One region of the Paenibacillus sp. PvR098 genome, then DNA from elsewhere that is predicted to be linked to it. Evidence: a T-box and tRNA genes for the amino acid it is inferred to sense, from the RefSeq annotation. Region 1 holds a T-box; the other holds one or more tRNA genes.
What was found. The T-box of region 1 lies ahead of trpS (tryptophan--tRNA ligase). A T-box ahead of a tRNA ligase gene usually reads a tRNA of that ligase, here a tRNA-Trp.
Positions count from the first base shown of each region.

Region 2: it encodes a tRNA-Trp, which carries the amino acid that the T-box ahead of trpS (tryptophan--tRNA ligase) is inferred to sense. The anticodon was not compared.

Region 1 covers NZ_JAFIBU010000001.1:2,240,775-2,245,164, forward strand. The annotation lists gene JOE45_RS11170 (metal-dependent hydrolase) at 1-943, shown strand, start outside; gene JOE45_RS11175 (alpha/beta-type small acid-soluble spore protein) at 1,135-1,362, opposite strand; gene JOE45_RS11180 (DUF5325 family protein) at 1,512-1,688, shown strand; gene trpS (tryptophan--tRNA ligase) at 1,743-2,732, opposite strand; T-box leader at 2,795-3,079, opposite strand; gene JOE45_RS11190 (permease) at 3,200-4,285, shown strand; gene JOE45_RS11195 (TIGR03943 family putative permease subunit) at 4,315-4,390, shown strand, end outside.
Region 2 covers NZ_JAFIBU010000001.1:4,110,575-4,114,964, forward strand. The annotation lists rRNA gene JOE45_RS20255 (23S ribosomal RNA) at 1-564, shown strand, start outside; rRNA gene rrf (5S ribosomal RNA) at 625-741, shown strand; tRNA gene JOE45_RS20265 (tRNA-Asn) at 747-822, shown strand; tRNA gene JOE45_RS20270 (tRNA-Ser) at 827-915, shown strand; tRNA gene JOE45_RS20275 (tRNA-Glu) at 932-1,006, shown strand; tRNA gene JOE45_RS20280 (tRNA-Val) at 1,024-1,099, shown strand; tRNA gene JOE45_RS20285 (tRNA-Met) at 1,115-1,191, shown strand; tRNA gene JOE45_RS20290 (tRNA-Asp) at 1,243-1,319, shown strand; tRNA gene JOE45_RS20295 (tRNA-Phe) at 1,369-1,444, shown strand; tRNA gene JOE45_RS20300 (tRNA-Thr) at 1,452-1,527, shown strand; tRNA gene JOE45_RS20305 (tRNA-Tyr) at 1,543-1,628, shown strand; tRNA gene JOE45_RS20310 (tRNA-Trp) at 1,637-1,710, shown strand; tRNA gene JOE45_RS20315 (tRNA-His) at 1,730-1,805, shown strand; tRNA gene JOE45_RS20320 (tRNA-Gln) at 1,822-1,893, shown strand; tRNA gene JOE45_RS20325 (tRNA-Gly) at 1,945-2,019, shown strand; tRNA gene JOE45_RS20330 (tRNA-Cys) at 2,026-2,099, shown strand; tRNA gene JOE45_RS20335 (tRNA-Leu) at 2,108-2,196, shown strand; tRNA gene JOE45_RS20340 (tRNA-Arg) at 2,214-2,287, shown strand; tRNA gene JOE45_RS20345 (tRNA-Leu) at 2,303-2,382, shown strand; gene JOE45_RS23675 (polysaccharide deacetylase family protein) at 2,446-3,042, opposite strand; gene JOE45_RS23680 (hypothetical protein) at 3,198-3,386, shown strand; gene JOE45_RS20355 (sulfite exporter TauE/SafE family protein) at 3,586-4,390, opposite strand, start outside.

The DNA of each region.
Region 1 (4,390 bases):
AGGACTTGCCTATATCGATCCCGTCGTTGCCGCCAACTCGACCGTTGCCACGGCAGTATTGATCGGCACCGTGGCAGGCTCGCAAGCGCCCGATTTGGATACGCTGCTGCGGCTCAAAGGGAATGCCGCCTACATTAAAAATCATCGGGGAGTTTCACACTCAATTCCTGCCCTCTTCATCTGGACAGCGCTCATTTCCGGCTTGCTGTGGCTGTTTTTTGGCAATTTGCCCATGGCACATGTGACGATGTGGGTATTCATTGCCGTTGTCTTCCACGTGTTCACGGATTTGTTCAATACCTATGGAACGCAAGCACTCAGACCGTTTTCGAGCCGCTGGGTGTCATGGAATATCATCCATATTTTCGACCCGTTCATTTTCTTGTCCCACGTTCTGGCGATATTCTTGTGGGCCCTTCATATTGTAAGGCCCGAGGTGCTCTTTCCTTTATTGTACGTATGTATTGCCGTCTATTATATATGGAGGGCGTGGGTTCACCATTACCTCGAATCACGGCTGTACAAACAAGATTCGTCTTATAAGCCCGGCGATCGATATACGTTGATTCCAACGGTGCATCTGTACCATTGGCAAATCATAAAGCACGGAGCCGATGGCTGGTTCACGTTAGGAGAATATAAGAACGGTGCAATCAAATGGATCGACCGGGTAACTTGCGACGCCCACCCTGCCGTCGATGCTTCCAAAAGTCATCCGAACATTGCCTCGTTCTTGTATTTCACCTCCTATGCCTGTGCCGAAGTAAAAGAGCACCCGTGGGGGTATGAGGTTCGCTGGGCGGATGTGAGATATCGGCACCGCAAGCAATATCCTTTCGTCGCCGTCCTGATGATGGACAAAAGGTTCAATACATTGGATTCCTATGTCGGTTGGCTCAGCGAATCCCGTCTGGAGAAAAGGCTGCGCGTGGATTTATATTAAGCTATTTTTAGTAAATAGCGGATTTAGGTGCTTATGGCGGCGTTTAGGCAGGGATTTGTGTCAGAAGCGTCGAATGAAGTACTCTTCGATCCGCTATTTTGTTTGAATCGAGCTTGTACCCGCCTGTTAGAAGCGCGTCAAAAAAGCTCAAGGATTTCTCCCTGAGCTTATATTGACGAAGCTTCTCACTATTAGCGAACTTGGCCACCAGCAAGGGTTTGCTCAGCGATTTGCACCAGGCGGCGAGTGATGTGTCCACCAATTGCACCGGTGTCGCGAGTTGCCATATAACCGTAATACCCATCTTGCGGAATTTGGATCCCCAGCTCTTGAGCTACCTCATATTTCAATTGTTCCAATGCTTGAGATGCTTGTGGTACCACCAAAATGTTGTTGTTACGAGATTGTCCTGCACCCATCGTTAAGCACTCCTTTCAATTGAATGATGTCTTTGATGTATTTGCAAGCTTGCAAGCTTATTATGTGTTACAGCCTTAGATCTATACGCATTTTTTGAAAAAAAAATTTAAGTTTCAAATGTTATCGTGAAAGGCAGGTGTCATGCGTTATGAGTAAAGGACTCGGATTGTTTTTTGCAGTAGTCGGAACGGCACTGCTGGCATCCATTAGCTACTTTATGTCGGCAGGAAAGCCTTGGATGGCGATCCTTTTCGGGATTATTTCCTTAGTTTTTATCGGCTCGGGATTTGTAGTAAAGGCGAAACAGAGAAAATCAAAAGAATAGGAGCCTGCCGGGCGGCTACTCAACCTTCCGCCGCGGACAGACTCCTTACCCAAACTACAGCACCACATAACCCATTTTTTCTTTGACTTGACGGAGTACACGCTCTGCTTCCGCTTCCGCCTTCTGCTTACCTTGGCGCAAGACCTCATGCAGCTCGCCGGATCCTCTGATTTCGGCGTACCGCTGCTGAATCGGCTCGAGCACCGCAACCACGGCTTCGGCCAAATCTTTTTTAAAGGGCCCATAGCCCTGTCCATCGTATTGTGCCTCGATTTCACCGATTGATTTGCCTGCACATTGCGAATAAATGCTGATGAGGTTGCTGACTTCCGGCTTGTTCTGCGGATCGAACTTCACCTCACGCCCGGAGTCAGTGACGGCACGGCTGATTTTTTTACGGATCACATCCGGCGCGTCCAGCATGGCAATGTAGCTGCCTGAGTTCGGATTGCTCTTGCTCATCTTCTTAGAACCATCGTCGAGCGACATAATGCGCGCCCCCACCTCGGGAATGTAAGGCTTTGGTATGGTGAACGTATCACCGTAACGTCCGTTAAAGCGCTGAGCCAAATCGCGGGTAAGCTCCAAGTGCTGCTTTTGATCGTCCCCTACCGGTACCAGATCCGCGTTGTACAGCAAAATATCGGCAGCCATCAGCGAAGGATACGTGAACAAGCCTGCGCCTACAGATTCCTTACCTGCGGATTTATCTTTGAATTGCGTCATTCGCTCCAGCTCGCCCATATACGTGAGCGTTGTCATCAGCCATCCGAGCTCCGCATGCGCGGCTACGGTCGATTGCAAAAATACAGTCGCCTGCTTCGGATCGATCCCCGAAGCCAAATAAAGCGCCGCAACTGCCTCCGTCTGCTCCTTAAGCGCAGCTGGATCCTGCGGGACTGTAATGGCGTGCAAATCAACCACCATAAAATAACAATCATGAGTATGCTGAAGCCTGACATAGTTTTGCAGCGCACCGATATAATTGCCCAGCGTCAGCTGGCCGCTCGGCTGCATTCCTGAAAGCACTCTTGGGTTGGACATGTTTCGTTTACCTCCCTTTAACATTACCTATTCTTTTTTCCCACACAAAAAGGCCCTCCGCCGCAAGGGACGAAAGACCGTGGTACCACCCTAATTCGCTCGACTGCCTCCCGGATATTCACGGAAGCTGGATGACGAGCCTTGAAACTCCTGTAACGGGGAGACGCCGGATCGGCATACAAGTGTACTGGACATTAATCATTGCTTACCCGGAACAGGGCCCGCCAGCGCACGTTCAACCATCAGCTCAAGGATCCATTCGTACGACCGCCGCCCACCGGTTTACACCTTCCACCGGCTCTCTGAAGAGCTTGCTCCCGCCTACTTGTTCCCATCATCGCTTATTAGACGTCATTGTACCGAACCGTCTTTCCGCTGTCAACCTTCATTCCTAAAATCTTGTCCTATATACGTCTCCTACCGCATACTATATAATAATTATTACGATATACAAGGAGACATGACCAGTGCAAACGATTATTTATCGATGGGTAACCAACATCCTTGCCGTTCTGTGCATAATGATGCTCTTTCTTATTTATACCCAAAAACAACCGCCCGACCTTTCGTTCATCACATCCGACAGCATCCAAAATTTCAAAACGCTCTTTATCAGCATTATTCTTGAGGCGCTGCCCTTTGTCCTGCTTGGGGTGTTCGTCGCCGCCCTGCTGCAGATGTTCGTCTCGGAGCAAACGATCCGCCGCTTGACTCCGAAAAATCCGGTGCTCGGCGTCATCTTCGCTTGCGTGGTGGGCATCATCTTCCCGCTGTGCGAATGCGGCATGATTCCGGTCATCCGCCGGCTGGTCCTCAAAGGCATGCCGGTTTACATAGCTGTCGTATTCATTCTTGCGGGTCCAATCATTAATCCGGTCGTGTACGCCTCGACCTTCATGGCGTTCCGCAGCCGGCCGGAGATCGCTTATTCACGGATGGCGCTGGCCTTTATCGTGGCTGCAACCATCGGTCTGATCATCTATCGTTTCGTCAAAAGCAATCCGCTGCGCGGGTTCTCTAAAGCAGTTCACGCGCACAGTCAAGATCACGGACATGACCATTCGCATGAAGCACACAAACATGAGCACCGGAACGACCACGTGCATGGCCATAACCATCACCAAGAGCACGGCCAAAGCAAGCCAGGCCGCATGTTCGCCATTCTCGGTCATGCATCCGACGAATTTTTCGACATGGGCAAATATTTGATATTCGGAGCATTCCTCACCGCCGTCATTCAGACCTTCATGTCCCGCGAGAGCCTCGTATCGATCGGAGAAGGGGAAGTCAGCTCGCATCTGTTTATGATGGCGCTAGGCTACATCCTGTCTCTCTGTTCTACATCCGACGCCTTTGTAGCTTCATCCTTTACAACCACGTTCCAGCCCGGTTCGCTTCTGACGTTCCTCGTCTTCGGACCCATGCTCGACGTGAAAGGAACACTCATGCTGCTGGCCGCCTTCCGAGCCAGATTCGTAGCTCTGCTCTCAGTCTTGATTGTTGTTGTCGTACTCGCGACATCGCTGATTTTTGAACACATCTTTTTCATGTAAAAGTAAATTACAAACAAGGAGTGTACGCCGTGAACCCTCGAGTGCTTAGCCTGCATCATATGTTAAAAGCGATCATTTTGTTGGGTTTTGCCGTCTATATTGCCT
Region 2 (4,390 bases), 1.9 Mb from region 1:
AAGGCATAAGGGAGCTTGACTGCGAGACAAACAGGTCGAGCAGGGACGAAAGTCGGGCTTAGTGATCCGGTGGTACCGCATGGAAGGGCCATCGCTCAACGGATAAAAGCTACCCTGGGGATAACAGGCTTATCTCCCCCAAGAGTCCACATCGACGGGGAGGTTTGGCACCTCGATGTCGGCTCATCGCATCCTGGGGCTGAAGTAGGTCCCAAGGGTTGGGCTGTTCGCCCATTAAAGCGGTACGCGAGCTGGGTTCAGAACGTCGTGAGACAGTTCGGTCCCTATCTGTCGTGGGCGTAGGAAATTTGAGAGGAGCTGTCCTTAGTACGAGAGGACCGGGATGGACGTACCGCTGGTGTACCAGTTGTCTCGCCAGAGGCACGGCTGGATAGCTAAGTACGGAAGGGATAAGCGCTGAAAGCATCTAAGCGTGAAGCCCCCCTCAAGATGAGATTTCCCAATTAGTAAGACCCCTTGTAGACGACGAGGTTGATAGGTTCGGGGTGGAAGCGCGGCAACGTGTGGAGCTGACGAATACTAATCGGTCGAGGGCTTATCCAAATACATGAACTTCAGCATGCTTTGTTTCGATCCAGTTTTCAGGGCGCAAACCTGAATATGTTTGGTGATGATGGCGGAAGGGAACCACGCGTACCCATACCGAACACGAACGTTAAGCCTTCCAGCGTCGATGGTACTTGGACCGCAGGGTCCTGGGAGAGTAGAACGTCGCCAAGCATTATTCCCTGATAGCTCAGTTGGTAGAGCACTCGACTGTTAATCGAGTTGTCACAGGTTCGAGTCCTGTTCGGGGAGCCATTTTGGAGAGGTGTCCGAGCTGGCCGAAGGAGCACGATTGGAAATCGTGTAGGCGTCACAAGCGTCTCGAGGGTTCGAATCCCTCTCTCTCCGTAGAGTTTTTTAGTAAGGCCCGTTGGTCAAGGGGTTAAGACACCTCCCTTTCACGGAGGTAACAGGGGTTCGAATCCCCTACGGGTCACCATTATATTTAAATCCCATGGAGGCTTAGCTCAGCTGGGAGAGCATCTGCCTTACAAGCAGAGGGTCGGCGGTTCGATCCCGTCAGCCTCCACCATAGAAGACTTACTGACGCGGGGTGGAGCAGCCCGGTAGCTCGTCGGGCTCATAACCCGAAGGCCGCAGGTTCAAATCCTGCCCCCGCAACCAATTAAGATTTTTCGAAGATACTAACTCACTTCGAAAATATCTGTTATGTGTGGAGCCGTGGTGTAGAGGCCTAACATGCCTGCCTGTCACGCAGGAGACCGCGGGTTCGAATCCCGTCGGCTCCGCCATTTATCTTTTAGATTGGTTTACAAGCAATATAAAATGTATTATAATTATGGCTCGGTAGCTCAGTCGGTAGAGCAGAGGACTGAAAATCCTCGTGTCGGCGGTTCGATTCCGTCCCGAGCCACCATGATTATGCCGTTGTAGCTCAATTGGTAGAGCAACTGACTTGTAATCAGTAGGTTGGGGGTTCAAGTCCTCTCGACGGCACCAGTTACAATTTCATATGGAGGCTTAGCGAAGTGGCCAAACGCAGCAGACTGTAAATCTGTTCTCGTCCGAGTTCGGTGGTTCGAATCCATCAGCCTCCACCAGTTTTTATAGGGGCATAGTTTAAAGGTAGAACAAAGGTCTCCAAAACCTTTGGTGTGGGTTCGATTCCTGCTGCCCCTGCCAATTTTCACATTTCAATATGGCGGTCGTGGCGAAGTGGTTAACGCATCGGTTTGTGGATCCGACATTCGAGGGTTCAATTCCCTTCGATCGCCCCATTATTTTTCTGAATATTGGGGATTAGCCAAGCGGTAAGGCAACGGACTTTGACTCCGTCATGCCTAGGTTCGAATCCTAGATCCCCAGTAATGGATCCCTGGGGGATTATTTTTCATCATGGGTCCGATTAAAAAATATGCGGAAGTGGCTCAGGGGTAGAGCATCGCCTTGCCAAGGCGAGGGTCGCGGGTTCGAATCCCGTCTTCCGCTCCATAATATGGCGCCATAGCCAAGTGGTAAGGCAGAGCTCTGCAAAAGCTTTACCCCCAGTTCGAGTCTGGGTGGCGCCTCCAACTCTCTTGCCGGAGTGGCGGAATCGGCAGACGCACAGGACTTAAAATCCTGCGGTAGGTGACTACCGTACCAGTTCAAGTCTGGTCTTCGGCACCACTCCAAAAAATGAATATGTGCCCTTAGCTCAGCTGGATAGAGCGTTTGACTACGAATCAAAAGGCCGGGAGTTCGAATCTCTCAGGGCACGTAAGTATTTTAACATGCCGGTATGGCGGAATTGGCAGACGCGCGCGACTCAAAATCGTGAGGGAAACCGTGGGGGTTCAAGTCCCTCTACCGGCATAAAAATTAAAATCCTAGAAAGCATAGTATATGCTCTCTAGGATTTTTTTGTCTGCAGTTTGCTTATTTTATTTGCTTGGATACTTGGAGCATCTCAGGCAAAGTGACGAGCTTATACCCTCGAGACTGCAGTGTCTGTATGACTGTCGGTAGTGCCTCCACTGTTCCACTCAAGTTTTGCCCCGGTCCGCCGCCGGTATGCTGGAGAACAATGGAGCCTGTTTTCACATGGTTTAAAATATTGTTAGTGACTTGATCTCGTTTGATTTGCTTCCAATCTTGGGAATCAACATTCCAATTGACGATACGAAAGCCTTGTTGGGAAGCCCACAACAACTGATTTTCGCTAATTTCTCCATAGGGCGGTCGAATTAGTCTGGGAGTGTATCCGATTAATGACTTCAAAGTTTTTTGTGTTTGCAGAACCTGGGCTTTGAACTTTTCATCAGTTAATTTAGTGAACAGCTTATGATCATAAGAATGGTTCCCGATCACGTGGCCTTCTCGTACGATTCGCTTAACGATTTCCGGATACTTCTCTGCTTGTGACCCTATAAGAAAGAATGTGGCACGGACGTTATATTGCTTGAGCACATCCAGTACTTGAGGAGTAAACTGTGTATCTGGCGAATCATCGAAAGTGAGTGCAACCTGTTTCAAGCTCCCCCGTCCTTTAAGCAGTAAAAGGTCTGGGTATTTTTCAACCAATTGGGACAACGTTAAGGCTTTATTCCGGCTGGTTGTCTCCTTGGCTGGTTTCTCCGGGGCTGGAGAATCTTTCTTTACCTTTACTTTAGGAGCTAACTTGGGCTTAGATGGAGAGGGAGCTGCTGGTTTTTCCGATACGGCAGCTGGTTGTTGTGAAGCCGCTGGAGGGGGCTGTTCCTCGGTTGAATGTTGGCTCTTTGGTTCTTGTGGTTCCGGAAATGGTTCCCGTTCGGGAAACTGAAATGTTTGATACGACTGAGGTACGTTGGAGTTGGGCAGATTCGGATTGGAATTAGCAGCAGTACAGGAAGTAAATAGCATACAAAAAATCAAAGCATAGAAAAAAGCCGCAATCGGACGTCGATACATAAAGGTTCCTCCCTCATCCACTGACTGAACTAATAGTCCTTTTAGTTTTGGATAAGGGGAGAGGATTTATCCCTTTATGAACAATGTGCCGTGCGGCTATAATATATTACGATTAGAGGGAAGTACTTAGCCTAACAACGCGCCTTCCCAGATCATTTTGATGGCTACGCAAACGAAAGTAACACGAAGCACCCAGAGAAGCTTTTTGCTGCTAAGACGGCTTGCAATCACAGCTCCTAACCAGCCTCCGAGAATGGCGGTCGGGGCTAATCCGAGTACCATCCATAAATCCACTTCTCCAAGAGCGAAGTGAGTAGTGGTTCCCATAATCGCAGATAGTAAAATAACGAACATGGATGTCGCGGTGGCTACATGGGGAGGATAGCGAAACAAAATGACCATGGCTGGTACAAGCAAGGCTCCCCCACCAACTCCAAACAACCCGGAAATGAATCCGACTGCCAAACCAATTAGTAATAACGGCAGAACGTTGTATCCATATTGAAAGGTTTGGCCTTTCCCATCCGTATAAATTCGCTGCATTTTCCACTTGATATCAAACGGTCTGATATAGTCCCTAAGAATAAGGAGTACTGCCATAAACAACATAAATATTCCGAAGCCGAGCTGAAATGACTTGGCATTGACGTACTGCGTTGTGTACGAACCAAGCATGGCTGCAGGACCGCAAGTGATGAAAAAGAGCCATCCGCTTTTAAAATCGACGCGCTTTTGTTTGAAAAAGGTAAGTGTAGAAGAAAGAGCCGTAAAAATGAGAACGGCTAACGAAGTCCCTACAGCGGTTGCAATCGAAATGGATTCGCCGATAAAATATGGTCCCAAATAAAACAGTGCAGGGACAATAATAATACCGCCGCCGAGGCCAACCAAGCTTCCGAACGTGGCGGCAATCAATCCGACAGCGGTATAA